Linked DNA regions of Sinorhizobium meliloti. The protein of the gene in region 3 interacts with the protein of the main gene of each other region in a pairwise test. Links are inferred from orthologs where the notes say so. Each region holds a gene or a part of one and is shown on either strand. Other genes may lie near its edges.

The links.
Region 1: the proteins of JOH52_RS07205 (region 3) and JOH52_RS17545 interact in binary tests that used the Escherichia coli proteins (3 or more experiments, as listed by UniProt). The link is inferred for Sinorhizobium meliloti from one-to-one orthologs.
Region 2: the proteins of JOH52_RS07205 (region 3) and JOH52_RS04400 interact in binary tests that used the Escherichia coli proteins (3 or more experiments, as listed by UniProt). The link is inferred for Sinorhizobium meliloti from one-to-one orthologs.

The regions. Positions count from the first base shown.
Region 1 is NZ_JAGIOS010000001.1:3,612,404-3,622,576, forward strand. The notes cover bases 5,672-8,670. They hold JOH52_RS17545 (two-component system sensor histidine kinase NtrB), read right to left. Parts: upstream 7,746-8,670; coding sequence 6,597-7,745; downstream 5,672-6,596. Other genes in these bases: ntrC (nitrogen regulation protein NR(I)), read right to left, coding at 5,672-6,600; dusB (tRNA dihydrouridine synthase DusB), read right to left, coding at 7,742-8,670. Outside these bases: Trk system potassium transporter TrkA, read right to left, coding at 1-1,242; two-component system response regulator NtrX, read right to left, coding at 1,297-2,661; two-component system sensor histidine kinase NtrY, read right to left, coding at 2,651-4,966; more of ntrC, read right to left, coding at 5,146-5,671; more of dusB, read right to left, coding at 8,671-8,770; JOH52_RS17555 (bifunctional 2-C-methyl-D-erythritol 4-phosphate cytidylyltransferase/2-C-methyl-D-erythritol 2,4-cyclodiphosphate synthase), read left to right, coding at 8,919-10,151; JOH52_RS17560 (CinA family protein), read left to right, coding at 10,132-10,173.
Region 2 is NZ_JAGIOS010000001.1:912,622-918,713, forward strand. What follows is about bases 2,697-6,092. They hold JOH52_RS04400 ([protein-PII] uridylyltransferase), read right to left. Parts: upstream 5,747-6,092; coding sequence 2,897-5,746; downstream 2,697-2,896. Other genes in these bases: murJ (murein biosynthesis integral membrane protein MurJ), read right to left, coding at 2,697-2,900; mutS (DNA mismatch repair protein MutS), read right to left, coding at 5,848-6,092. In the rest of the region: trpS (tryptophan--tRNA ligase), read right to left, coding at 1-815; JOH52_RS04390 (VOC family protein), read right to left, coding at 907-1,296; more of murJ, read right to left, coding at 1,293-2,696.
Region 3 is NZ_JAGIOS010000001.1:1,530,795-1,540,875, forward strand. The notes cover bases 4,100-7,006. They hold JOH52_RS07205 (P-II family nitrogen regulator), read right to left. Parts: upstream 5,769-7,006; coding sequence 5,430-5,768; downstream 4,100-5,429. Other genes in these bases: JOH52_RS07200 (ammonium transporter), read right to left, coding at 4,100-5,402; tesB (acyl-CoA thioesterase II), read right to left, coding at 6,005-6,889; JOH52_RS07215 (ubiquinone biosynthesis hydroxylase), read left to right, coding at 6,948-7,006. Also shown: JOH52_RS07185 (alpha/beta fold hydrolase), read left to right, coding at 1-63; JOH52_RS07190 (outer membrane lipoprotein carrier protein LolA), read right to left, coding at 275-937; JOH52_RS07195 (FtsK/SpoIIIE family DNA translocase), read right to left, coding at 1,073-3,718; more of JOH52_RS07200, read right to left, coding at 4,047-4,099; more of JOH52_RS07215, read left to right, coding at 7,007-8,204; JOH52_RS07220 (IS4-like element ISRm16 family transposase), read left to right, coding at 8,477-9,640; JOH52_RS07225 (Trm112 family protein), read right to left, coding at 9,938-10,081. UniProt on the Escherichia coli protein: Involved in the regulation of nitrogen metabolism. Regulates the activity of its targets by protein-protein interaction in response to the nitrogen status of the cell.

The DNA.
Region 1 (10,173 bases), 2.1 Mb from region 3 along the record:
GAGCGCGCCGATGCGGATACCCTCCGGCAATTCGAGCTCGCGCAGCGCCTTGCCGACCAGCGGAGAGGTTTCGAGCGCCTCTGCCTCGATCACCTCCGCCATGCCGTTCTGCACCGCGTAGACCGACCGGATGCGGCCCTTTCGCACGTGCTGCAGCACACGCGAGATGGTGACGGCGCGCGGATTGATATAGGCGTCGACACCGGCGGCGCCGGCGAAGTCCTGATAGGCCGGTTCGTTGATCAGCACGAGGGTCGACTTCGCTCCAAGCCTCCTGGCAAGCATGCTCCCGAGGATGTTGATCTGGTCGTTATTCGTCAGCGCGACGACGAGATCCGCCTCCTGGACATCCGCTTGCGCCAGGATCCGCTGATCCATGGCCGAGCCGTGGAGGACCACCGTGCTGTTGAGCTTGTCGGCGACGAGCACGGCGCGATCCCGGTCGTTTTCGACGAGTTTCACCCGCATGCGCGGCTGCTGTTCCTCGATCGTTCGCGCGACGAAATAGCCGATATTGCCGGCGCCGAGGATGATGATCCGCCGCGCCTCCTGTTCTTCATGGCCGAAGAGCGCCAGCGTGCGGCGGGCATGGTCCCGGTCGCAGACCACATAGGCGAGATCGCCGGTCTTCAACTGGTCGGAGGAATGCGGAACGATCAGCTTACCGTCCCGGAAGATACCGGTCACGGTCGCGTGCAGATCGGGAAAGAGCTCGCTCAATTGCTGCAGCGGCGTGTCGACGACGGGGCAGTCTTCCATACATTCGATTGCAACCATCGCGATCCGATCGTCCGCGAAGCGCACCACGTCGGTGGCGCCGGGAAAGGATATGCGGCGAAGCACGAGCCGCCCTACCTCGATTTCCGGAGAGATCGTCACGTCGATCGGGACGTTCTCGCGCGAAAAGAGGTCGGAATATTCGGGCGCAAGATAGCTCTGCGCGCGGATGCGGGCGACCTTGGTCGGTACGTTGAAAATCGCATGGGCTACTTCGCAGGCGACGATGTTGACCTCATCGTACAGCGTTACCGCGATGAGCATGTCGGCCTGGTCGGCGCCCGCCTTCGCCAGTACATCCGGATGCGCCCCGTGGCCGACGTAACCGCGCACGTCCAGCGTCTCGGTTATGTAGGCAATCAGCGCGGCCGACGTGTCGATCACCGAAACGTCGTTATTCTCGCGCGACAGCCGCTCGGCGATGCCGTAACCGACCTGCCCTGCCCCGCATATGATCACCTTCATTGCTATTCCTTACGTCTGGGACGGATCTGCCGATGGCTCGTTATGGGTTTCTGATCACACGCCCAACGACTTCAGCTTGCGATGAAGGGCGGAGCGCTCCATTCCGACGAATTCGGCGGTGCGCGAGATATTGCCGCCGAAGCGATTGATCTGGGCGATCAGATAATCGCGTTCGAACATCTCGCGAGCCTCCCGCAGCGGCAGGGTCATGATGTGCTGATCGCCCTGCGCCGAGATCTTCGGCAGGGTGTCCCCAACCTCGTTCGGCAGCATGTCGGCGGTGATCGGCGTATCGGGACCGTCGCTGCGCGCGAGGATCATCAGGCGCTCGATGTTGTTGCGCAGTTGGCGGATATTGCCGGGCCAATCATGCGCCTGCAGTACGGCCAGCGCATCCTCGCCGATCTTGCGGGGACGGATGCCGGCCTGTTCGCTTACCTGTCGCATGAACATGTCGACCAGGAAAGGGATGTCCTCGCGCCGCTCCGCAAGAGCGGGAACGCGCACCGGAATGACGGCGAGCCGGTGATACAGGTCCTCGCGGAACAGGCCCTCGGTGATCATGTTCTCGAGATTGTAGGCGGTCGAGGAGATGATGCGGACATCGACCTTGACGCGCTTGGAGCCGCCGACCCGCTCGAACTGCTGGTCGACGAGGACGCGCAGGATCTTGTTCTGCGTTTCGCGCGGCATTTCGCCGACCTCGTCCAGGTAGAGGATGCCCCCGTGGGCCTCCTCGAGTGCACCCGTTCGACGCGGCTGCCCCGTCGTTCCTTCGGTACCGAAAAGCGCGATCTCCATTCTGTCGGGCGTGATCGCAGCCGCATTGAGAGCCACGAAAGGACCGTTGGCACGCGCGGACTTGCGATGGATCATCCGCGCGACGAGTTCCTTGCCGGAGCCGGACGGTCCCTGGATCATGATACGGCTGTTGGTGGGCGCCACTTTCTCGATCATCTGGCGCAGTTGCGACACGGCAACGGAGGTTCCGATCAGTTCCACCGGATCGCCCGACTTCCGTCTCAGCTCTGAGTTTTCCCGCTTGAGCTTGGAATTCTCGAGCGCCCGCTCGGCGATCAGGATCAGCCGGTCGGCCTTGAACGGCTTCTCGATGAAATCATAGGCTCCGCGCTTGATCGCGGAAACGGCGGTTTCGATGTTGCCGTGACCTGAGATCATCACCACCGGCAAATCGGGGTGCCGGTTCTTGATCTCGTCGAGCAGTGCCAGGCCGTCGAGCTTGCTTCCCTGCATCCAAATGTCCAGGAAGATCAGGCGCGGCACACGGTCGTTGATCGCCGCGAGAGCGCTCTCGCTGTCGAAAGCGGTCCGCGTTTCATGGCCCTCGTCCGAAAGGATTCCCGAGACGATCTCGCGAATATCCTCCTCGTCATCCACAACCAGAATATCAGCCGCCATTGGTATTACCCTTATCCTTCAAATTATCTTCGCCCCCGGTCTCGCCGGCGGGCGGCAGAACCACCCGGATCATCGCCCCGGCGCCACCGTCGAAGTCCGGCGGTGCGTCGTGCAGTTCCAGTTGCCCGCCGTGGTCCTCTATGATCTTCTTGACGATAGCGAGGCCGAGACCGGTGCCCTTATCCCGCATCGTCATGTACGGCTCCAGAATTCGGTGCCGGTTCTCGGTCGGAAGCCCCTTGCCGTTGTCGATGACGTCGACCACGAAGCGGCCGGTGGTATCATCGCGACGGGATCGGATGACGACTGTGGGCGCGCCTCGTGACGTTCCCGCGGGCACGGCTTCGATCGCCTCCACCGCGTTCTTGACGAGATTGCCGAATGCCTGACCCAGCATGCGGCCGTCGAACTGCCCCTCGAGCGGTTCGTCGCCGAAATCGCGGACGAAGTTGATGTGGCTGTTGCCCATCTCGCGCAGGAATACGGCGTCCTTCAGGATCGCCCGCAGGTCGGACTTCTCCTTCGTGGGCTTCGGCATCCGCGCGAAGGCGGAGAATTCGTCGACCATCCGGCCGATGTCCTCGACCTGGCGCACGATCGTTTCGGTGCACTGGTCGAAGACCGCACGGTCCTCCTGATCGATCTGCTTGCCGTAGCGGCGTTTCAGCCTCTCGGCCGAGAGCTGGATCGGCGTCAGCGGGTTCTTGATCTCGTGTGCGATGCGGCGAGCGACGTCCGCCCAGGCGGTGGAGCGCTGCGCGATTACCAGATCCGTGATGTCGTCGACGGTGATGACATAGGAGCCATGCGATTCGTCGCCCTCCTCTCGCGTCACCTGAACATTCATCGTGCGCTCGGTGCCGCCGCGCATGATATTGATCTGCTTGCGGTAATCGTTGCGGTAGCGGCTCTCGGCCTCGACCAGAACCGCTTCGATTTCCGGGGCCACGTCGCTGAGATTCGCTCCGATGAGCTCCGGCGCCGCCTTCTTGAGCATCCCTTCCGAAGACGGATTGAAGATGGTGATGCGGCGATCTCTGCCGACGCCGATGACTGCCGCCGTTACGCCGGAGAGCACTGCCTCGATGAAGCGGCGGCGTTGGTCGACCTCGTCCTTCGCCACCAGGATCTGATCCTGCTGGGTCCGAATTTCGCTCACCATCTTGTTGAACGTGCGCGACAGGTTGCCGACGTCGCCGTCGACGGCGCGCACGGGAACGACGACGTCGAGATTGCCGGAAGCGACGCTGTCGGCGGCGCCGATCAGCTGCCGGATCGGCCGGACGATGCGGTCGGCGACCGCAATGGCCGTCCAGATCGCCGCCAGCAGCACGATCAGGGCAAAACCGATGTAAAGGACGCCGAAGGCGATCTGCAGGGAGGTCCGCCCGGCCTCGAGCGTCTTGTATTCCGCAGTGTTCTCTTCCATCAGCCGCATCGATCGCATGACTTCCGGATCGACGTTTCGGACGGTGTAAAGATAGGTGCCCGGAATGTTTTCGAGCGGAATGACGGCTCCCACCAGATTGGTCACGCCCGGGGGGATAAGCGTCGGCTGACCGGCAATGGTGCTCTTCAGTGCGTCCTGCGGGATCGCCGGCAGCGGACGATCGGTCGAAATATTGGCCTGGAGTATGGCGCTGCCGTCAGCGCGCACGAGGAATGCGCCGAGCATGCCGCGCCCCCTCGCCTGCCGTGTCATCAGCTCGACGAAGCCGGTACGGTCGAGGCTATAGAGCTGGCGATTGCGCTCCAGGTCGTTGGCCATCGACACCGTCTGACCCTGAAGGTAGCTGGCATTCTCGAGGACGTAGGCCTGCGCGACGTTCAGGGAGGAACGGACGATCGCCTGCGTACGCAGCGAGAACCAGCGGTCGAGGCCGACATCGAGGGTGATGCTGGCGAAGATCGCGACGAGGATCGCCGGCGTGATCGCGACGATCGAGAAGAGCGCGACGATGCGCACATGCAGGCGCGCTGCGGCTCTTCCCTTGCTGCGCGCCCTGAGCAGTCTGAAGATCTCGCGAGCGATGAGATAGATCAGGCCCACGACGAAGAGGCCGTTGATGCCGGCACAGGCGATCACGATGTTTCTCTCGGGCCGGATCGGGGTCAGACCGAGGAGAACGAGCAGCGACAAGGTGGCGCAGATCAGGGCACCGGTGGCGAGCATAAGCCCCGGCAAGGCAAAGGAGGCTCGCCGATCCTGGGCAGCAGTGACTCCGTCCTCCGTGCCCAATGGCAAGGCCATTCCATCCACCATGAAAAGTGCTACCCCCAACCGGCGTACCGACGACACCGGCATACGCCTGCGTTCCGGACCGAGACATTGAACCTTAAAGCGCCGCGTCTCCTTTCGGATACGCAAAGCTCCCCGCCCGCACCCGTCTGATCGACCGGCTGCGACCGCGCGCCGGCGAATCGACGCTTATGCGAGGTTCAAGCAACGCATTGTGGCGAAAATGCAACGGTGTTGCATCTCAGTCAAGCGCTACGCGAGCTGCGGTACACCGAGACCCCGAGTTCGCGGATCTTCTTGCGCAGCGTATTGCGGTTGAGACCCAGGAGGTCGGCCGCCTTGATCTGGTTGCCGCGAGTCGCCGTCAGAGCCGCGAGGATCAGAGGATATTCCATTTCCGCAAGGACGCGATCGTAGAGGCCGGAGGGCGGTAAGGCATCGCCAAAGCTCGCGAAATACTGCCGCATGTTTTCCTCGACCGCCTGCGATATCGACAGCGAGCCCGAGCGCGCCGCGGCCTTCTCGATCGGGCTGTCCGGGATCTCCGAACGCAGTTCGTTCTCGATGATTTCGCGGGTAATGACATCCTGTGGATAAAGTGCCGTCAGACGGCGAACGAGGTTCTCGAGCTCGCGCACATTGCCCGGCCAGGGATGCGCCTTCATCAATTCGAGCGCCTCCTGATCGAAGCGCTTGACGTCGAGCCCTTCCTTTTCGGCCTGCTGGACGAAATGGCGGACAAGGTCCGGGATGTCTTCGGCGCGGTCTCTCAGGGGCGGCAGACGCAGGGGCACGACATTCAGGCGATAGTAGAGGTCTTCGCGGAAAAGGCCCTGATTGATCGATTGTTTCAGGTCCTTGTTGGTGGCAGCGACGATGCGGACATCCGAGCGGATCGGCGTGCGTCCGCCGACGGTCGTATACTCGCCCTGCTGCAGCACGCGCAGGAGACGCGTCTGCGCATCCATCGGCATGTCGCCGATTTCGTCGAGGAAGAGCGTCCCCCCTTCGGCCTGCTCGAAGCGCCCGGTGGAGCGCGTCTGGGCGCCGGTAAAAGCCCCCTTCTCATGACCGAACAGTTCCGACTCGATGAGGTCGCGCGGGATCGCCGCCATGTTGATGGCGACGAAGGGGCCATTTCTCCGCTTGCCATAGTCGTGCAGTGCACGGGCAACGAGTTCCTTGCCGGTGCCGGACTCGCCGGTGATCATCAGCGTGAGGTCGGTCTGCATCAGCCGCGCAAGCACGCGGTAGATTTCCTGCATGGCGGCGGAACGGCCGACCAGCGGCATCCCGTCCTGCGAATCGTCCTCGAGTTTGGAGGGCCGTCGCTTCGGTTCGGCGAGCGCCCGGCCGATGATGCCGATCAGCTCCGTCAGATCGAACGGCTTCGGCAGATAATCGTAAGCGCCCTTCTCCGAAGCCTTGATGGCCGTCATGAAGGTATTTTGAGCGCTCATCACGAGAACCGGCAGATCCGGCCGTGCCTTCTTGATCCGTGGCAGGAGATCGAAGGCGTTTTCATCCGGCATCACGACATCGGTCACGACCAGGTCGCCGTCGCCGGCTGCTATCCAGCGCCAGAGGGTTGCGGCATTGGAGGTGATGCGCACATCGTATCCGGCACGGCTGAGCGCCTGGTTCAGCACGGTGCGAATGGCTGCGTCGTCATCCGCGACGAGGATCGTTGCGCCCGTCATCCATTGGTTCCTTTTGTCATCGGAGTTTCTTCATCGGCCGCCAGCCCCTTGGATGCCGGCATGAGAACGCGGAAGGTCGTGCGGCTATGCTGGCTGTCGCATTCGACGATGCCGCCGTGGCCGCCGATGATCTTGGCCACAAGCGCCAGGCCGAGACCGGACCCGTTCGTCTTGGTGGTGATGAACGGGTCGAAAAGATGCGGCAGCAGATCGGGAGGGACGCCCGGACCGTTGTCATGCACGCAGAATTCCAGAGGCAGCGAGATCTTTTCGCGCGTTCCGGCGACCGAAAGGCGAATGCCCGGCCGATAGGCCGTCGTCAGCAAAATCTCGCCGTCCGCCCTGTCGCCGATCGCCTCGGCCGCGTTCTTGATCAGATTCAGGAAGACCTGAACCAACTGGTCGCGGTTCGCGAAAACCGGGGGAAGCGACGGATCGTAATGTTCCGATATCTTGATTCTCCGGGCAAAGCCGGCCTTGGCGATCGCCTTGACGTGGTCGAGCACCGCATGGATGTTGAGCGGCAGGCGGTCGACCGGGCGCTCGTCGGAGAAGACCTCCATCCGGTCTACGAGCGAGACGATGCGGTCCGTTTCGTCGCAGATCAGTCTCGTCAGGGCGCGATCCTCGTCATTGACGGAGGTTTCCAGGAGCTGCGCGGCGCCGCGAATGCCCGAAAGCGGATTCTTGATCTCGTGGGCGAGCATCGAAGCAAGGCCGGTAACGGACCGCGCTGCGGCACGGTGGGTGAGCTGGCGGTCGATCTTGTCCGCCATCGACCGTTCCTGAAAGACGATCACCACCGATCCGGGTTGCGACAGTACCGGGGCCACATAGAGGTCGACGAGCTTGTCGGCTCCAAGGCGCGGAGAGCTGAGGTCCACCCGGTACTCGTTGACCGCCGCCCGACGCTCGCGAACCTGCTCGATCAGCGTCAGGAGCGGGCTGCCGAATGGAATGAAAGCGCTGATATCGTGGCGCGCAAGATGGTTGGCGCTGGCCCCGAAGAAGGATTCGGCCTCCCAGTTCGCAAAGGCGACGAAGCCGTTCTCGTCCACCAGGATGACCGGATTCTGGATCGCGTTCAGCACGGCCATGGAAAGATCGTTGGCACCTTCCACCGGTGCCGTTGCCTTCTCGGTCATGCCGCAATCTCCTCCCTCGCCGCCGCCCCGCCGGAGCGAACAATGGCGGCTACCACGCTGTCGCGTACGAAACCCGTCTCGGTCGATGTCAGAATCGCGGCTTTCTCCGAAGCGGGAAGCTCGGGCGCGAAACGATCGAGATACCAGCCCGCATGTTTGCGGGCGGTCCGCAGCCCGACCTCCACGCCGTAGAATTCGAGCATCATCTCGTAATGCTCCGCGAATATGCGGGCGACGCCCGACGCATCCGGGTGAGCAGCAGCGCCGGCGAGAACGCCAGCATGCCACGGCCGTCCCTGGCACGATCGACCGACCATGACGGCGTCCGCGCCCGACCGACGCAGGATCTCATGCGCATCCGCAACCGAATCCACATCGCCATTGGCAATCAGCGGGATGGAGACCACCTCGCGGACGGCCCCGATCGCATCCCAATCGGCTTTGCCGTTGTAGAATTGCATGCGTGTTCGTCCGTGAATGGTGATCGCCTTCACGCCTGCCTCCTCGGCCCTTCGGGCAATCAGCGGCGCATTGATCGAATTCTCATCCCAGCCGAGGCGCATCTTGAGCGTTACCGGGACCGTGGCTGCTTTGACCGTCGCTTCGATCAGCGAAAGCGCATGATCCGGATCGCGCATCAGCGCAGATCCGGAATAGCCGCCGGTGACCTTCTTCGCGGGACAGCCCATGTTGATGTCGATGATATCGGCGCCATTGGCCTCGACGATCCTCGCCGCCTCGGCCATCCAGTGCGCTTCACGCCCGGCGAGTTGCACGATGTGCGGATCGATGCCGGAATTCTTCAGCCGCGCCCAGGATTCGGCGGCGTTACCGACCAGTTCGCGGCTCGCCACCATCTCGGTCACGACGAACCCCGCGCCGAAACGCCAGGCAAGCATGCGAAAGGGCAGATCCGTCACGCCGGACATCGGCGCGAGCGCTACGCGATTGCGGATTTCGACATTCCCGATCAGAAGCGAGGGTGAAAAAGCCGTCGAGGGCAAATGCATATCTTTCAGGCACATGAAAATCTTGCACTATTTTTAGACATTGTTCTTCTGCTTGCCAAGCCTTTTCGACGCGCGGGACAAAATTCCTCGCATGGCTGGCCATGGCAGGACCTTCGCGGTACATCACGGCGAATATTGGCGAATGCGGGACCACATACAGAAGATGCAAGGCGAAGAACAGTTCTCCTGCGGCGTCGTGATCGTTGCGGCCGGCCGCGGCGAGCGCGCCGGCCAGTCGGCCGAGGGACCGAAGCAATACCGCACGATCGGTGATCGGCCCGTTATCGCCCATACGCTTGACATTTTCGCGACATGGCCCGGAGCGGGACCTGTCGTCGTCGTGATCCACCCCGATGACGAAGAGCTGTTCGCGGCGGCCCGCAAGCGGATGGCCGGGGCCTTGGAGCTGACGGTGGTCCACGGCGGAGCGACGCGCCAGCTTTCGGTGCTCGCCGGGCTGGAAGCGGTCGCCGCTACCGGCGTGGAATACGTGATGATCCACGACGCGGTGCGCCCCTTTTTCGATCACACACTGCTCGATCGCTGCGGTGCGGCGCTTCGTGACGGCGCCCAGGCCCTCCTGCCGGCAATTGCGGTCGCCGACACGCTGAAGCGTACGAAGGCGGCCGGCCTCGTTGCCGAGACCGTTCCGCGAACCGATCTCTACGCCGCACAGACGCCGCAGTGCTTCCGCCTCGAGCCGATCCTCTCCGCTCACCGGCGAGCGGCGGCAAGCGGCAGGTCCGACTTTACGGACGACGCCTCTATCGCCGAATGGGCCGGCATCCCCGTCCTTCTGGTGGAAGGAGCCGTGGACAATTTCAAGTTGACACTCCGGAGGGACCTGTCGATGGCAGACGAGAAACTGACCCGCATGGCCATTCCCGATGTGCGCACCGGCAACGGATATGACGTGCATCAACTCGTGGACGGCGACGGCGTCACCCTCTGTGGTGTCTTCATCCCCCACGGCCGCAAACTCTCCGGCCATTCCGACGCGGACGTAGCCCTGCACGCCTTGACGGACGCCCTGCTCGCCACTTGCGGCGCCGGCGACATCGGCGACCACTTCCCGCCATCCGACCCGCAGTGGAAGGGCGCGCCTTCGCGCATCTTTCTCGAGCACGCTGCGCGGATCGTCCGCGAGCGCGGCGGCACTGTTACCAATGCCGACATATCGCTGATTGCCGAGGCGCCCAAGGTCGGGCCGCATCGTCAGCAGATGCGCGAAAACCTTGCGGCGATACTCGGTATTTCGCTCGACCGCTGTTCGATCAAGGCGACGACCAACGAGAAACTCGGCTTTGTCGGGCGGAACGAAGGAATTGCGGCGATCGCCACCGCGACCGTCGTCTATGCATCACGGAGCAAGCCCGATGTGGACGACCGATACTGAAGAGAAAGCGCGGGCCATAATC
Region 2 (6,092 bases), 620 kb from region 3 along the record:
TAAATGCCGACGAGATTTTCGGCCTCCGGCCGATCCTTAAGACCGTCCGCTTCGCTCGGAAGCGCGTCCGGATCGGTCTTGGCCTTGCGGATCTTCTTCAGGATCGTGTCGGCATCGTCCATCAGATTGATGCGCGACAGATCGGATGGATCCGACTTCGACATCTTCTTGGTGCCGTCGCGCAGCGACATGACGCGCGGCGCCGGGCCGCCGATCAGGGGTTCGACCGGCGGAAAATAGGCATGGATCGGCTCTTCGCCGACCACGATGTCGACGCCGTAACCACCGCGGCGGATATGCTCCATGAAGTCGATGTTGAATTTCTGGGCGATGTCGCGGGTGAGCTCCAGATGCTGTTTCTGGTCGTCGCCGACCGGCACGTGGGTGGCGCGATAAACGAGGATGTCGGCCGCCATCAGGCTCGGATAGGCGAGCAGGCCGAGCGAAGCGTTTTCACGGTCCTTGCCGGCCTTGTCCTTGAACTGGGTCATCCGGTTCATCCAGCCGATGCGGGCGACGCAATTGAATATCCAGGCGAGCTCGGCATGCTGCGGCACGGCCGACTGGTTGAAGACGATGTGCTTTTCGGGGTCGATGCCCGAGGCGATGAAAGCGGCCGCGATCGAACGGATCTGGCCCGGCAGGTCCTCATGCACGAGCTGAGCCGTGATCGAGTGCAGGTCGACGACGCAATAGATGCAATCGTTGTTTTCCTGAAGGGCGACAAATTTGCGGATCGCGCCGAGATAATTGCCGAGATGCAGGTTGCCGGTCGGCTGAACACCGGAAAATACGAGCGGCTTGAATTCGTTCATGTCGTCCCCAATCGGGCTTGTGGAGGGCCCGGCTCCAGTTGATATCCGCCGCGCTTATGCACGGCGGGCCGGGCGCAATCAAGAGGCATGGTCACGCGGGCTGGAGGAGATCCCACCTATTGCCGAAGGGATCGACGAAGACGGCAACGGTTCCGTAGACCTCATGGCGGGGCGCCTCGAGGAACGTGACGCCTGCGGAAAGCATGGCGGCGTGATCGCGGCCGAAGTCGTCGGTAAAGAGAAAGAAGCCGACCCGCCCGCCGGCCTGATTGCCGATTGCGGCGCGCTGCCTTTCGCCCTCGGCCCGGGCGAGCAGGAGAGCGGTCTCCGCCGCACCTTTCGGCCGCACGACGACCCAGCGCTTGCCGCCGCCGAGGTCGCTGTCATCGAGGAGGTCGAAGCCGAGCTTGCCGCAGTAAAAGGCGATGCCCTCGTCGTAGCCGGGCACGACGATGGCGACACGGGCAACCGACTGTCTCATTGCCGATCCGCCCCTTCGCTCGCCCGCTCGACGGACGAGGCCGATGCCCCCCGTTTGACGCTGCGGCGGATCATCGAGAGGCTCGCGCCGCCGATCCCGAACGCGACCGCGAAATAGATCGCCATCGCGGCGGCGATCAGGCCGCAGAGGGTAAGGGCGCGGGTCGCAAGCGGTGCGGCGGAAGATAGCGGGAAGGCGAGCCAATCCACGGCAACGTATAAGGCGGCCGCCATGATCGCAGCGGCGATCACCAGCCGGGGAATCCTCGTCAGCAGGGGAATATCGCGCCCCCAGTGCCCACGCCAGACGAGCGTCGCGAAAAGAAGCAAGGCGTTCACCCAGCCGGCGACGATTTCGGCCGTCGCGATGCCGCTTGCGGCAAGCGACGGAAAAAGCGTCAGCGCCAGGGAGACGTTCACTGCCACGGAAATCCCGGCGAAGATCATCGGCGTGCGGGTGTCCTCGCGGGCGAAGAAACCGGGAATGAAAGCCTTGATCAGCACGAAAGCCGGCAGGCCGAGGCCGTAGATCGCCAGGATATGCCCGACGACGACGGTGGATTCCGGCGAGAACTGGCCGCGCTCGAAGAGGAGCCGGACGATCGGCTCCGACATGACGAGCAGCGCCGCGGCGGCGGGGAGCGTGAGGAACAGCGTGAATTCGACGGAACGGTTCTGCAGGTTCGCAGCCTCGTTGAGGTTGCCGCCGCGCAGAGCGCGTGCAAGCTCGGGCAGGAGCACGGTCGCAACGGCAATGCCGACGACGCCGAGCGGCAGCTGATAGATGCGGTCGGCATAGACGAGCGACGAGACGGCGCCTTCCTTTGCAGAAGCGATATTGGTGTTGATCAGGAGGTTGATCTGGGTGATGCCGCCGGTGATCGCCGCGGGAAGTGCCAGCACCAGCAGGCGCTTGACGTTCGGCGTCAGCCGGGGCCGGCGAAAGCCGATCCGGATCCCGGCATTGCGCACCGCGACCCAGACGATCGCCAGTTGCACGAGGCCCGCGGCCAGCACCCCCCAGGAGAGGTCGTAGCCCACCGCGACCGCATCCTGGCCGCTGTACCAGGCGTAGGCCAGCACGGCGATCAGGATGAAGTTCAGGAAGACCGGCGCGATGGCTGCGGCGAAATAGCGGTGCAGCGAATTGAGCATGCCCGCCATCATCGCCGCCAGCGACATGCAGGCGAGATAGGGAAACATGATCGTCGCGAAGGTGACGGTGCTTGTGAATTTCGCGGGGTCGTCGGCAAATCCGGGAGCGATCAATTGCCCGACGATGAAAGGCATCGACAGTTCCATGGCGATCGTCAGCAGAAGAAGAACGGTGAAGAGGACGCCGAAGACCTCCTCGGAAAAGCGCCGGGCGCCGTCCATGCCGTGCGCCTCGATCTCCTTGGCGAAAAGCGGCACGAAGGCCGAATTGAACGCCCCTTCGGCAAAAAGCCTGCGGAAGGTGTTCGGCAGCCGGAAGGCGGTGTTGAAGGCATCGGCGACCGGGCCGGTGCCGAGTGCGGCCGCCATGAAGGTTTCCCGGATGAAGCCGAAGAGCCGGCTTCCGAGCGTTGCGCCGCCGACGGTAGCGAATTTCTTGACCAGACTCATGTTTCGGCTTTTGTCGTTTTGGAACCGTGGGGTACACGGGACACAGGGGTCGGCGCAATGATGCCGGAGGGCATGCGCTCGCGCGCTTCGTCCACCTCGCCCGCCAGCACCGCCTTGAGGCGCGCTGCGATGTTCATCTGCCGGTTCTCGCTGGTGATCTTCGAGCCGACCAGGTCGGTGACGTAGAAGGTGTCGATCACCTTTTCGCCGAAGGTTGTGATGTGGGCCGACGCGATGTCGAGCGACAGGTCTGACAGCACGGCGGTCACTTCGGAAAGCAGACCGGTCCTGTCGAGGCCCTCAACCTCGATGACGGTGAACTTGTTCGACAGCGTATTGCTGATTGTCACCTCCGGCGTCACGGTGAAGGCCCTGCTGCGCTTCTTCACACGCGTCCGGCTGGCGATCACCTCGGGCAGCCTCTTGCGGCCGGAGAGCACGTCCTCGATCAGCTTGCCGATACTCGCTGCCCGGCGTGTTTCGTCCTCGGCGACCGAGAATTCGCGGTTGACGAGAATGGTATCGAGCGCCCGGCCGTCCGACGTCGTGTGGATCTGCGCGCCGACGATGTTGGCACCCGCTGCGGCGCAAGCGCCGGCGATGACGGTCAGCAGGCGCGGATGGTCCGGCGACAGCACCGTGATTTCGGTGATGGCGTGGAAATCATGGGTGCGAACCATGGTCGCGAGCGTCCTGCCCGCGCGGTCGGCTTCGCGGATGAAGCCTGCATGGCGCACCTGCTCCTCGAGCGCCACGGTCAGGAGATAGGGCTGGTAATGCAGCCGCACATAGGCCTGGCGCTCCTTCTTGGGCCAGTCGGCGAGCGCCTCCTCCAGCATGTGGGCGGCGTGCTTCGCCCGCTCCTTGCGCGACAGTTCCGAAAAACCTCCCGAGAGCAGAAGCTCGGTCTCGTAGTAGAGCGTGCGCAGGAGCTGGCCCTTCCAGCCGTTCCAGACGCCGGGCCCGACGGCGCGGATGTCGCAGACGGTGAGGATGAGCAGCATCTTCAGCCGTTCGAGGGATTGGACCCGTTCGGCGAAATCGACGATGGTCTTGCGGTCGTTAAGGTCGCGGGTCTGCGCGACCATCGACATGGTCAGATGTTCCTCGACCAGCCAGACGACCATTTCGGTCTGTTTCGGGGTCAGCCTGAAGCGCGGGCAAAGCTTTCGCGCGACCTTGGCGCCGGCCACCGAATGATCTTCGGGGCGCCCCTTGGCGATGTCGTGCAGCAGAACGGCGACGTAGAGGGCTTCGCGGTCCTCGATGCCAGGCATCAGCATCGCCGTCAGGGGATGCGCCTCCTCCTCCAGCCCCCGCTCGATGCGGGAGAGGACGTCGACCGAGCGCAGGAGATGCTCGTCCACCGTATAGTGGTGGTACATGTTGAACTGCATCATCGAGACGATCTTCCCGAATTCCGGGATGAAGCGGCCGAGCACCCCCGCTTCGTTCATCCGGCGAAGGATCAGTTCCGGATTGCGCCGCGAGGTGAGTATAGACAGGAAAAGCCGGTTGGCCTCTTCGTTTTCACGCAAGTGCGGCGTGATCAGGCCCAGGGAACGGGTCACCTGCTTCAGCGCCGCCGGGTGGAATTCGAGCCCGTTGATGTCGGCGATGTGGAACAGGCGCATGAGGTTTACCGGGTCGCGCTTGAACACATCGGTACCCGCAAGTGCGATGCGCCCGCCGTCATCGACGAAATCGAGCGTGCCCGCGATCTTGCGGACGCGATTGCGGAAGCGGCTTATGACGCCCGTGATCCCGGGCGTGTCCTTGGCCTGCTGGTCCTCCAGCGCCGAGCAGAAGATCCGGGTCAGGTCGCCGACGTCCTTGGCCACCAGGAAGTAGTGCTTCATGAAGCGTTCCACCGCCGAGAGCCCGGGGTGGTCGTGATAGCCGAGCGCCTCGGCGATCTCGCGCTGGATGTCGAATGAGAGGCGCTCCTCCGCCTTGCCGGTCAGGAAATGCATGTGGCAGCGCACCGCCCAGAGAAAATCCTCGGCCTTCTGAAAGAGCTTGTATTCCTGCTTCGAAAGCACGCCGAGCTTGACCAGATCCGCAGAGTCCTTGACCCGGTAGAAATACTTCGAAATCCAGAAGAGCGTGTGCAGGTCGCGCAAGCCGCCCTTGCCTTCCTTGACGTTCGGCTCGACGAGGTAGCGCGTGTCGCCCGCCTTGCGATGACGCTCGTCCCGCTCGGCGAGCTTGGCGGCAATGAATTCCGGACCGGTATTGCGGACGATCTCATGGTCGAAGCGCGTTTCGAGTTCGTTCGCCAGAGCCGCGGACCCGCAGACATAGCGGCATTCGAGGATCGCGGTGCGGATGGTCATGTCCGCACGCGACAGGCGGATGCATTCCTCGATCGTTCGCGTTGCGTGACCGACCTTGAAGCCGAGGTCCCACAGGATATAGAGCATGAATTCGATCGCCGGCTCCGCCCAGACCGCTTTCTTGGCGGGCAGGAGGAAGAGGAGGTCGATGTCCGAGCCGGGCGCGAGCGTTCCGCGGCCGTAGCCGCCGACGGCGGTGACCGCGATGCGCGAAGCCTCGGGGGCCTTCGCGGCGTCGAACACCTGGTTCAGCACGAAGTCGTGCAAAAGGGTAATCAGCTGGTCCTGAAGCCAGGAGATGCGCTCTGCGCATTTTATTCCTGCGCCGTCTGCGGCGAGCAACTCGCGCGCCTTGGCGCGGCCCGCGACATTTGCCTCCTTGAAGGCCGCAAGCAAGGCCCGGCGCATCGGTTCGCGCTGTTCGGCATGAGCGGAGGCGATGAAGTCGCACCTGGCCCGAAGCGCCGCCACGTCCAGGATTTCGGGAAAGGAGGTTTCGTGTCTGGCCATGAAGTGCCGAGGGGCGTCCTGTCCGACTTAGATCATTCGTTGCAAGCGCCGCTGTATAGCCCTTTTGCCGGCCGAATGACAGGGGAAATAGCCGGGCGAAATCAGCGGTTGGAAAGCTCCTTCTTGAGCGCGTAAAGCGCGTCGAGCGCCTCTCGCGGCGTCATGTCGTCCGGGTTGAGCGCCTTCAGGGCCTCCTCGACCTTCGAAGGACCCGACGATGCCCTCGCCGCCTCCTCTCGCCGGACGGCAACCTGGAACAGCGGCAGGTCGTCGATCAGCTGGCTCGCCGGATTCTTGCGGTCGGCATCCTCGAGCTTGGCAAGCACATCCCTCGCGCGGGCGACGA
Region 3 (10,081 bases):
GCGCGATACGTCGCCGATTTCCACCGCGCCCTGCGCACGTTCCTGAAGGATGTTCAGAGATGACCGTCGCGGCAAGCGGGCAAGGTTGTCGAGCGCGTCGGTCAGCGCGAGATTTGGGTCGCCATGCCGCGTCTGCGGCGCGGGAAGCGTTCTCAGCCCAAGGACTTGGTCTGGCGGGATCCCGAACCTCAACAGGCTTAAGGCACTTCCAGGAAAAATGCGTAACGGTTTTCCGTTCGGAAGTGCCTCGCTTCAAAGTCGGAGCATTTCGCGATCAGCCGCCGCGGCGCTTGTTGCGCACCTCGTCATAGGGGATGCGGAAGACCTTGTCGTCGAGCGCGATGCCGGTCCGGACGTTGAAGATCATCACCGACGTGTCTTTCTTCTGCGCGTCGGTGATCGTCCACTGCCGCAGATTGTAGCTCTTCGGGTCGAACATCATCGTGATGGTCGAATCTCCGAAGATGGAGCGGTCGCCGAGTACGATGGTGATGAGGTCCGCTTCCACCCTCACGTCGCGTACCATCCTGCTTCTCAAGTCGATCCTTTCGCTGAGCAACAGATTGAGCGGGGTCTTCGAGAGCGGATAGATATCCCAGGTCTTGAGCTTCATATTGCCGATGACGACGGACTTGCCGTCGGCGATGACCCGCATCGGCGAGGGTGCTTCGTAATTGAAGCGGATGCGTCCCGGCCGGCGGATATAGAACTTGCCGCCCGTCTGTTCGCCGCGCGGGCCGAACTGGACGAATTCGCCGGCCATCGTCTTCACGGACGAGAAATGATCGGCGATCCTCTGGGCAACGGCGGACGCCTGAGCCGAAGCGTCGCCCGCGCCGAACGTCGTGGCGCCGAAGCCGGCGAGGGCCGCCAGGCCGCCAACGAAGACGCGCCGCGAGATTGCCCCGTTGCGGCCGTCGGTTTTGGTCTCCATCATCGCAGTCTCCTTCATTCGTGATCATTTGAAGGGCAAGTGGGGCGCCTTCAAGGCGTTGGAAAACCCCGAAAACACGACGCCTTCAAATGACCGTTACCGCCTGCCGCGCGCTGATCACGCCGCTGTGGCGCTGTCTTACCGGCCGGTGATCTCAGCCTCGGTCGGCACCAGTATCTCGCGCTTTCCGGCGTGGTTCGCGGGGCTGATGATGCCTTCCTGCTCCATCCGCTCGATCAGCGAGGCGGCCCTATTATAGCCGATACCGAGGCGCCGCTGCACGTAGGAGGTCGAAGCCTTGCCGTCGCGCAGCACGATCGCCACCGCCTGATCGTACGGGTCCTCGGAATCGGCGAGGTTGGAGGTGCCGGCCGGACCGCCGCCATCATTCTCGTCCTCGTCGTCCTCGGTGATCGCGTCGAGATATTGCGGCACGCCTTGCGTCTTCAGATAGGCAACGACCTCTTCGACCTCGGTGTCAGAGACGAAGGGTCCGTGCACGCGCTGGATACGGCCACCGCCGGCCATGTAGAGCATGTCGCCCATGCCCAGGAGCTGTTCGGCTCCCTGTTCGCCGAGGATGGTGCGGCTGTCGATCTTGGAGGTCACCTGGAAGGAGATGCGCGTCGGGAAGTTCGCCTTGATCGTACCGGTGATGACGTCGACCGAGGGACGCTGCGTCGCCATGATGACGTGGATGCCGGCGGCGCGCGCCATCTGGGCGAGCCGCTGGACGGCGCCTTCGATATCCTTGCCGGCGACCATCATCAGGTCGGCCATCTCATCGATGATGACGACGATATAGGGCATCGGCGAAAGGTCGAATTCCTCCGTCTCGTAGACGGCCTCGCCGGTCTGGCGGTCGAAGCCGGTCTGGACGGTGCGCGTGATCGCCTCGCCCTTGGCCAGCGCCTGCTCGACGCGGCTGTTGAAGCCGTCGATGTTGCGCACGCCGATCTTCGACATCTTCTTGTAGCGCTCTTCCATCTCGCGCACGGTCCATTTCAGCGCCACGACCGCCTTCTTGGGGTCGGTCACGACCGGCGAGAGAAGGTGCGGGATGCCGTCATAGACGGAGAGTTCGAGCATCTTCGGATCGATCATGATGAGGCGGCACTGATCGGGTCTCAGCCGGTAGAGCAGCGACAGGATCATGGTGTTGATCGCCACAGACTTGCCCGATCCGGTGGTGCCGGCGACGAGCAGATGCGGCATCTTGGCGAGATCGGCAACGACGGATTCGCCGCCGATCGTCTTGCCGAGCGCCATGGCGAGCTTCGTCTTGGTCGTCTCGAAGTCGCGGGAGCCGATCAATTCGCGCAGATAGACCATCTCGCGCCGCTGGTTCGGCAGCTCGATGCCGATGGCGTTGCGGCCGGGAACGACGGCGACGCGTGCGGCGATCGCGCTCATGGAACGGGCGATGTCGTCGGCGAGACCGATGACCCGCGACGATTTGATCCCGGGCGCCGGTTCCAGCTCATAGAGGGTGACGACGGGGCCGGGGCGGACATGGATGATCTCGCCCTTGACGCCGAAATCCTCGAGAACGCCTTCGAGCATGCGGGCGTTCTGCTCGAGCGCATCGGCCGAAAGCGAGGCATCGCGCGCGACATTCTTCGGCTCGGCAAGGAAGTGGATCGGCGGAAGCGTGAAATCGCCGTCTTCATCGACGAACGAGCGCTGCGCCTCGCGCTCGACGCGCTGCCCGGCTTTCGGCCGCGGCGGGGCCACGCGCGAGCCCGCCATTGCCAGAGCCGGCTTCGGCGGTGCAGGCCGCGGAGCCCAGTCTGCGGCCACGTCGTCTTCGTCGTCGTCCGGCAGGATGCCGGCAGGCCGTCGCTCGTCGATATCGAAGGGCGGGTCGTCTTCGTCGCCCATGATCGGTGGCGGCGTGACGATGCGGCGCTCGGAACGATCGAGCGAGGGCTCGATACGGCCGGCCTGCGCCTTCGGCCGGACCGGCTCGTTCAATGTGCCGAATTCGTCGTTGTTGAAGTCGTAGGGCTCGTCATACTGACGCTTCGCCGGCTTTGCTCCCATGCCGAAGGCGCGGCGCAGCCTCGCCTGCGCCGTGTAGCGCATATGGGCGAGCGACCCCATCAGCACAGTAAGAGGGCCTTCTTCGTCTTCCTCTTCGAGTTCGTCGCGTATGGTGCGCGCCTTGCTGGGTGCGGGCTCCGGCGCCGGTTCCGCCTCTTCATCCTCGCTGACGCCGATGAGGCCGGCGCTGTAGACGAGGCACCAGGCGGCTGGTGCGGTGAAGAGGCAGGCGAGGACGGTCGCGAAGGTGCCCGTCGGGAAGGTTCCGGTGAAGAGCGCCGGAAAACGCAGGATCATGTCGCCGAAGACGCCTCCGAGGCCGTTCGGCAACGGCCAGGTGATCGGCGCCGGAACGCAGCTCAAGGCCGCGCTCGCCAGCACCGAGCCGGCGAACCACAGGCCGAGCCGCTTGAGCACCTTGTCGAAATGCGTGCCCCGGATGAGAACGAGAGCCCAGGCGACGGCCGGGAGCAGCGCCACGACGCTCGCAAGGCCGAAGAACTGCATGAAGATATCCGCGAAGACGGCGCCGCCATAGCCGAGCAGGTTGGTCGGCTCGTTCGAAGTTGCATAGGAAAAGCTCGGATCCGCGACGTTCCATGTCGAAAGGGCAGCAATGGCGAGTGCCAGCGCACCGACGAGAACGAACCCCGCCAGCGAGGCGATCTGCCGCCAGACGAAGTGGGTCAGCACGAACCGGTTGGAACGGCTGTCAAGCGTTGCGGTATTGCTTCTGCTCATGTTGCCTGCTTTGCCCGTTTCGATCCGCCGGAACGAGAGCGCGCGAGAAGGCCGCCCATGAATATTCCAGCCCTTTTGGTGAGGAGCAGCCTTCTCACCCTCAATCCGGGCGAAAAGCGGGATGCTCCGGGCACTTTGCGTGCCCATGGAATCAACCTAAGCGAAGTAGGGTTAATGTGACATTAACCATGCGCGTGTGCCGGAAAAATTGCGGTTGGGATGCGTATGCAGCGCAAAAAAAAGCCCGGATCGCGAGATCCGGGCCAAGGGCGATCCGCAGGATGCGGACCGCGACGGGACTGTTGGCGGCGCCGTTTGACGACGCTGCTCAGCTCGCGTGATAGGCGGCTTCGCCATGCGAGGAGAGGTCGAGCCCTTCCCGCTCCGCTTCCATCGATACGCGAAGGCCGACAAGCGCATCGACCACCTTGTAGAGGATGGCGGAAACGACACCGCACCAGACGATCGTGATGGCGACGGCCGTGATCTGGGTCATCAGCTGGCTTCCCATGGTCACGCCGTCGGCATAGCCGATGCCGCCGAGCGAGGAGGAGGCGAAGACGCCGGTCGCGATCGCGCCGAAGAAGCCGCCGACGCCGTGCACGCCGAAGACGTCTGCCGTGTCGTCATAGTGGAACTTGTTCTTGATCACCGAGACGAAGAAGTAGCAGAGCGGCGAGACGATCAGGCCCATGATGATCGCGCCCATCGGACCGGCGATACCGGCCGCCGGCGTGACGGCGACGAGCCCGGCGATCATGCCCGAAGCGGCGCCGAGCATCGACGCCTTGCCGCGCGTCAGCGTCTCGACGAGCGACCACGAAAGGACTGCGGCAGCCGTTGCGAGGAAGGTGTTGACGGTGGCGAGAACCGCACCGCCGGAGGCTTCGAGATTGGAGCCGGCGTTAAAGCCGAACCATCCGAACCACAGCATGGCAGCGCCGACGAGCGTCAGGGTCATGGAATGCGGGGCCATCATGTCACGGCCGTAGCCGGTGCGCTTGCCGACCATGAATGCACCGACGAGGCCGGCGACGCCGGCATTGATGTGGACCACGGTGCCGCCGGCGAAATCGAGCGCGCCCATGCCGAAGAGCAGGCCGTTTGCGTCCCAGACCATGTGCGCGATCGGGAAATAGACGAATGTCGCCCAGAGGATGGCGAAGAGGATCGCGGCCGAGAACTTGATGCGCTCGGCAAAGGCGCCGACGATGAGTGCCGGGGTGATCGCGGCGAAGGTCATCTGGAACAGCATGAACAGATACTCCGGAATGACGACGCCATCGGAGAAGGTCGCCGCGGTGCTGTCGACGGTCACGCCCGCGAGGAAGAGCTTGGCGAAGCCGCCGAAATAGGCGCTCGTCGAGCCGCCGAAGGCGAAGGAATAACCGTAGACGACCCAGACGATCATCATGGCGGCGCCGATCACCGTGCACTGCATCAGCACCGACAGCATGTTCTTGGCGCGCACGAGGCCGCCGTAGAATAGGGCGAGGCCCGGGATCAGCATGAACAGGACGAGAAGCGTCGAAAGGAACATGAAGGTGGTGTCGGCCTTGTCCGGCACCGGTGTTGCGGCCGCGGCGGGCGCGGCTTCCTGGGCAAATGCAACGACCGGCGCGAGCATCGCGGCAGCGGTCGCTCCCACGCGTCGAAGAGAGGTGGAAAGGGTGAATGACGACATCGAAAATAGCTCCCTGAACGGCGTGGTTTACAACGCTTCTGAGTCGGTCTCGCCGGTGCGGATGCGCACGGCATGGTCAATCGAGTAGACGAAGATCTTGCCGTCGCCGATCTGGCCGGTCTTGGCGGCCGAAGCGATGGCTTCGACGGCCCTGTCGACGATCTCCGTCGCGACCGCGATCTCGACCTTCAGCTTAGGCAGAAAGCTCACGGCATATTCGGTGCCGCGGTAAATCTCGGTGTGTCCCTTTTGGCGGCCGTAGCCCTTCACTTCGGTCACGGTCAAACCCTGGATGCCAACGGCAGTGAGGGCTTCGCGAACCTCATCGAGCTTGAACGGCTTGATAATGGCCATCACAATTTTCATCGAGTTCCCATCCTTGTCTGCCTCCAGCGGAGGCCGTCTCTCCTTGCTGCTTGAGCGCCTGACGCGCTGGCAACCGGAAAGCTACATTCAAGGGGCGTGCCAGATTCGATGAGGCAGAACAAACCACTGAAAACTAATGGAAAAAACACGTCCGGCGAGGGGGCTGCCGCGGAACGCTAAAAACACGCCAGTCGGAATGATTAAAATATAAGCAGAATCCGAAAAATGGCAAAAATTTACGCAATTGCCTTTTTGCGGATCAATCCTTCCTGCGCGACAGAGGCGATCAGAACGCCCGAGCGGTCGAAAAGGCTGCCGCGGGTCATTCCGCGGGCGCCGTGCGCGCTGGGGCTGTCCTGGGTATAGAGCAGCCAATCGTCCATTTTCGAGGGCCGGTGGAACCACATGGCGTGGTCGAGGCTGGCCACCTGGAGGCTGCGGTCGTAGACCGATGTGCCGTGTGCGTAAAGAGACGTGTCGAGGAGCGTCATGTCGGAGAGATAGGCGAGGACGGCGGCCTGGAGATGGCGCTCGTCCGGCACCGTCCCGACCGCTTTCACCCATACGTCCTGCTTCGGGGATGCCTTCGCGCGCGAGAAATAGTGTTCGAGCGAGACGGGCCGGATTTCGATCGGCCGCGGCCGCTCCCAATAGCGGCGGATCGCCTCCGGTGCGTGGACGAGAAACTTCTCCTTGAGTTCCTGCTCTCCCGGCAGCGTCTCCGGCATCGGCACGTCCGGCATGTCGAACTGGTGCTCGAAGCCATCCTCGTCGTACTGGAAGGAGGCAGACATGGCGAAGATGGCCTTGCCGTGCTGGATCGCCACCACGCGCCGCGTCGCGAAGCTCGAGCCGTCGCGGATCCGGTCGACCTCGTAGATGATCGGAACGGAAGGGTCGCCCGGACGCATGAAATAGGCGTGCAGCGAGTGAACGTAGCGGCCCCCGTCGACCGTGCGCTGGGCGGCGACCAGCGCCTGGCCGATCACCTGGCCGCCGAAGACCCGCTGCCAGCCGACCTGCGGGCTCAAGCCCCGGAAGAGGTTTTCCTCGAGCTTCTCGAGGTCGAGTATCGCAAGGAGCGCATCCATGGGCGTGGCGGTCTCGGTAGGGCGCGACATTTCGGCGGTCTCCGATGGTAGGAACGGCGTTGGCATTGATCTATATAGGCACGAGATGATGCTTCAAGTGCGACGGGAGACGAGGCGGATGATCGACGTTCTGATTGCCGGGGGCGGCTATGTCGGCCTCTCGCTTGCCGTATCGCTGAAAAAGGCGGCCCCCCATCTCGATGTCATGGTCGTCGATGCCGCGCCGGAAGGCGTGTGGACGAAGGACGAACGGGCATCGGCCGTCGCCGCCGCTGCCGAGCGGATGCTCGACGTCCTCGGCGTCTGGCAGGCGATCGCGCCCGAGGCCGAGCCGATCCTCAGGATGGTGATCACCGATTCGAAGACGGCCGATCCGGTCCGACCGGTCTTCCTTACATTCGAGGGCGGGGGCGAGGATAATGGCGGCGACGGCCGCCCCTTCGCCCATATGGTGCCGAATACGGCGCTCGTCGGTGCGCTGCGCCGCGCCTGCGACGAACTCGGCGTTTCGATCCGGCAGTCGACCGTGGTGGAGCTCTTCAAGAGCGGAGATCATTCCGTCGCCGTCACTCTGGCGGGCGGCGAGACGATCGAGGCGCGGCTGCTGGTCGCCTGCGACGGCGTTCGTTCGAGGCTGCGCGAGGCGGCGGGCATCAAGGCCGTCGAGTTCGATTACGGCCAGTCGGGCATCGTCACCACCGTCGAGCACGAGCGTCCGCATGGCGGGACGGCGGAGGAGCATTTCCTGCCTGCCGGTCCCTTCGCGACGCTGCCGCTCAAGAACAACCGTTCCTCGCTCGTCTGGACCGAGAGCACCTATGATGCCGAGCGTCTGGTCAAGGAGGACGATTTCATCTTCGAGGAGGAACTGGAGCGCCGTTTCGGCCATAAGCTCGGCCGTCTCAAGGTGGTCGGCGGCCGGCGTGCCTTCCCGCTCGGCCTCACGCTTGCCCGCGACTTCGTCGCACCGCGTTTCGCGCTCGCCGGGGATGCCGCGCACGGCATCCACCCGATTTCCGGCCAGGGACTCAATCTCGGCTTCAAGGATGTCGCGGCCCTCGCCGAAACGATCGTCGAGGCGGACCGCCTCGGCCTCGATATCGGCTCGCTCGCGGTTCTGGAGCGCTACCAGACGTGGCGGCGCTTCGATACCTTCCGGATGGGCGTTACGACGGACGTCCTCAACCGGCTCTTCTCCAACGACATCATGCCCGTGCGGGTCGTGCGCGACCTCGGCCTCGGCCTCGTCGATCGCCTGCCGTCGCTCAAGAAGTTCTTCATCCGCCAGGCGGCGGGCACTCCCGGGAGAACCGATCCGCGGCTGCTCGCCGGCGAGCCGATTTGAACGCAACCGTTCGTGCCTCTGTCCGCCCCTCATCCGCCTACCGGCACCTTCTCCCCGCAGGCGGGGAGAAGGGACAAGCGGCGCCAACTGAACCCCGCATTCACCGCCCGCCCGAGGGAGCGAGCGGGCGCGGCATATCCCTTCTCCCCGCAGGCGGCAGGGCTGTCCGGGGAAAGTTCCGGGTGAATCGAAATGTCGCAGGCGCATGCCCCGTCAGACGGCGTTTTTCCGTCTATTTTCTGGTTGTCGAGACTCAGAAAAGGAGACGGAGCATGCGGTTCACCCCTAGCATTTTCGCCCAGCTGCTGAAAGCGATTGATCGCCGCAGCTTTCAGGCGATTGTGGATCGTCATGCCGGGGATGCCTACGACAAGTGCTTTACCAGCTGGGATCATCTGGTGGCACTGATCTATGCCCAGTTGAGCGCCACGACCAGCCTGCGCGGGTTGGAGGCGAGCTTCAACGCCAACAGTCAGCATCATTACCATCTCGGCAGTGGCCGGCTGATGCGCTCGACGCTGTCGGACGCCAACCGCCGCCGCCCGGTCGCCGTCTTCGCCGAGACCTTCGCGCTTCTGGCCGGTCAGCTCGACCGGCAGACGCGCCGGGAGGGCACCAAGATGCTGCGGCTGATCGATTCGACCCCGATACCGCTGGGTAAGCTGTACGATTGGGCCAAGTCGAACGGCCGCATCCGCGGCATGAAGCTGCATGTCGTCTATGATCCCAAGGCCGATTGTCCAGGCATCCTCGACATCACCGACGCCAACGTCAACGACGCCCAGATCGGCCGCACGATCACCATCGAAAAGGGCGCAACCTATGTCTTCGACAAGGGCTACTGCCATTACGGCTGGTGGACGGCGATCGCCGAAGCCGGCGCCAGTTTCGTCACCCGGCCGAAGACCAACATGGGACTGGCTTTGGTCGCTGAACGCCCCGTTGAGCAACCTCAAGGCGATGGCTTCCTGGTCCTCGAAGACAGCCAGGTCAGCCTCGCCAGCAAGGGCGATTCCAAGCTGCCGATCGGCTTGCGCCGGGTAATCGTCAAGCGCCAGGACGGCGATACGATCACGCTTCTGACCAACGACCTCGAGCGCTCCGCCGTCGAGATCGGCCAGCTCTATAAGGATCGCTGGCAGATCGAGCTTCTGTTCCGCTGGATCAAACAGCACCTCAAGATCCGCAAGTTCCTCGGCAACAACGACAACGCCATCCGCCTGCAGATCTTCGCGGCGATGATCGCCTATGCACTGTTGCGCATCGCCGCCCGCCTCGCCCGCGTCCCTCTACCGATCCTGCGCTTCACCGACCTCGTCACCCAGTGCCTGTTCCAGCGCAAAAGCATCGCCGAAATCCACAAGCCGCCGCAGGTCAATCCAAGCCGACCAAAACCCCGGACCATCCCAAACCAAATGGTCTTCCGCTATGCATGAATTTTCCCCGGACAGCCCTGCCGCCTGCGGGGAGAAGGTGGCGGCAGCCGGTTGAGGGGCAATCCCGACCGAGCGGGGTTGAGGCGGTTGGGTTCCCGAGGGATCCCTTTCATGAGCAGTATCCGCCGCACCGGCGCGACAAGCGGCAAACGCATCAATCCCCTCTTCCCGCATGCGGGGAGAGGGTTAGTCCTCGGGTTGAACCCGAGGAGAAGGGCAAATCCCCGCGTGGGGGTTAACCCGAAGAGGGGCAAACCACGAAGCTCAGGCAGCCTGGCCGCACCGAAACGTCGACCCTCAATCCTCGATCTTGCGCGCCTCGGAGACCAGCATGATCGGCACACCGTCGCGGATCGGATAGGCGAGGCGGGCCTTTTCGGACACCAGTTCGTTGGCTTCCGGATCGTAGCTGAGGCGGCCCTTGGTCAGAGGGCAGACGAG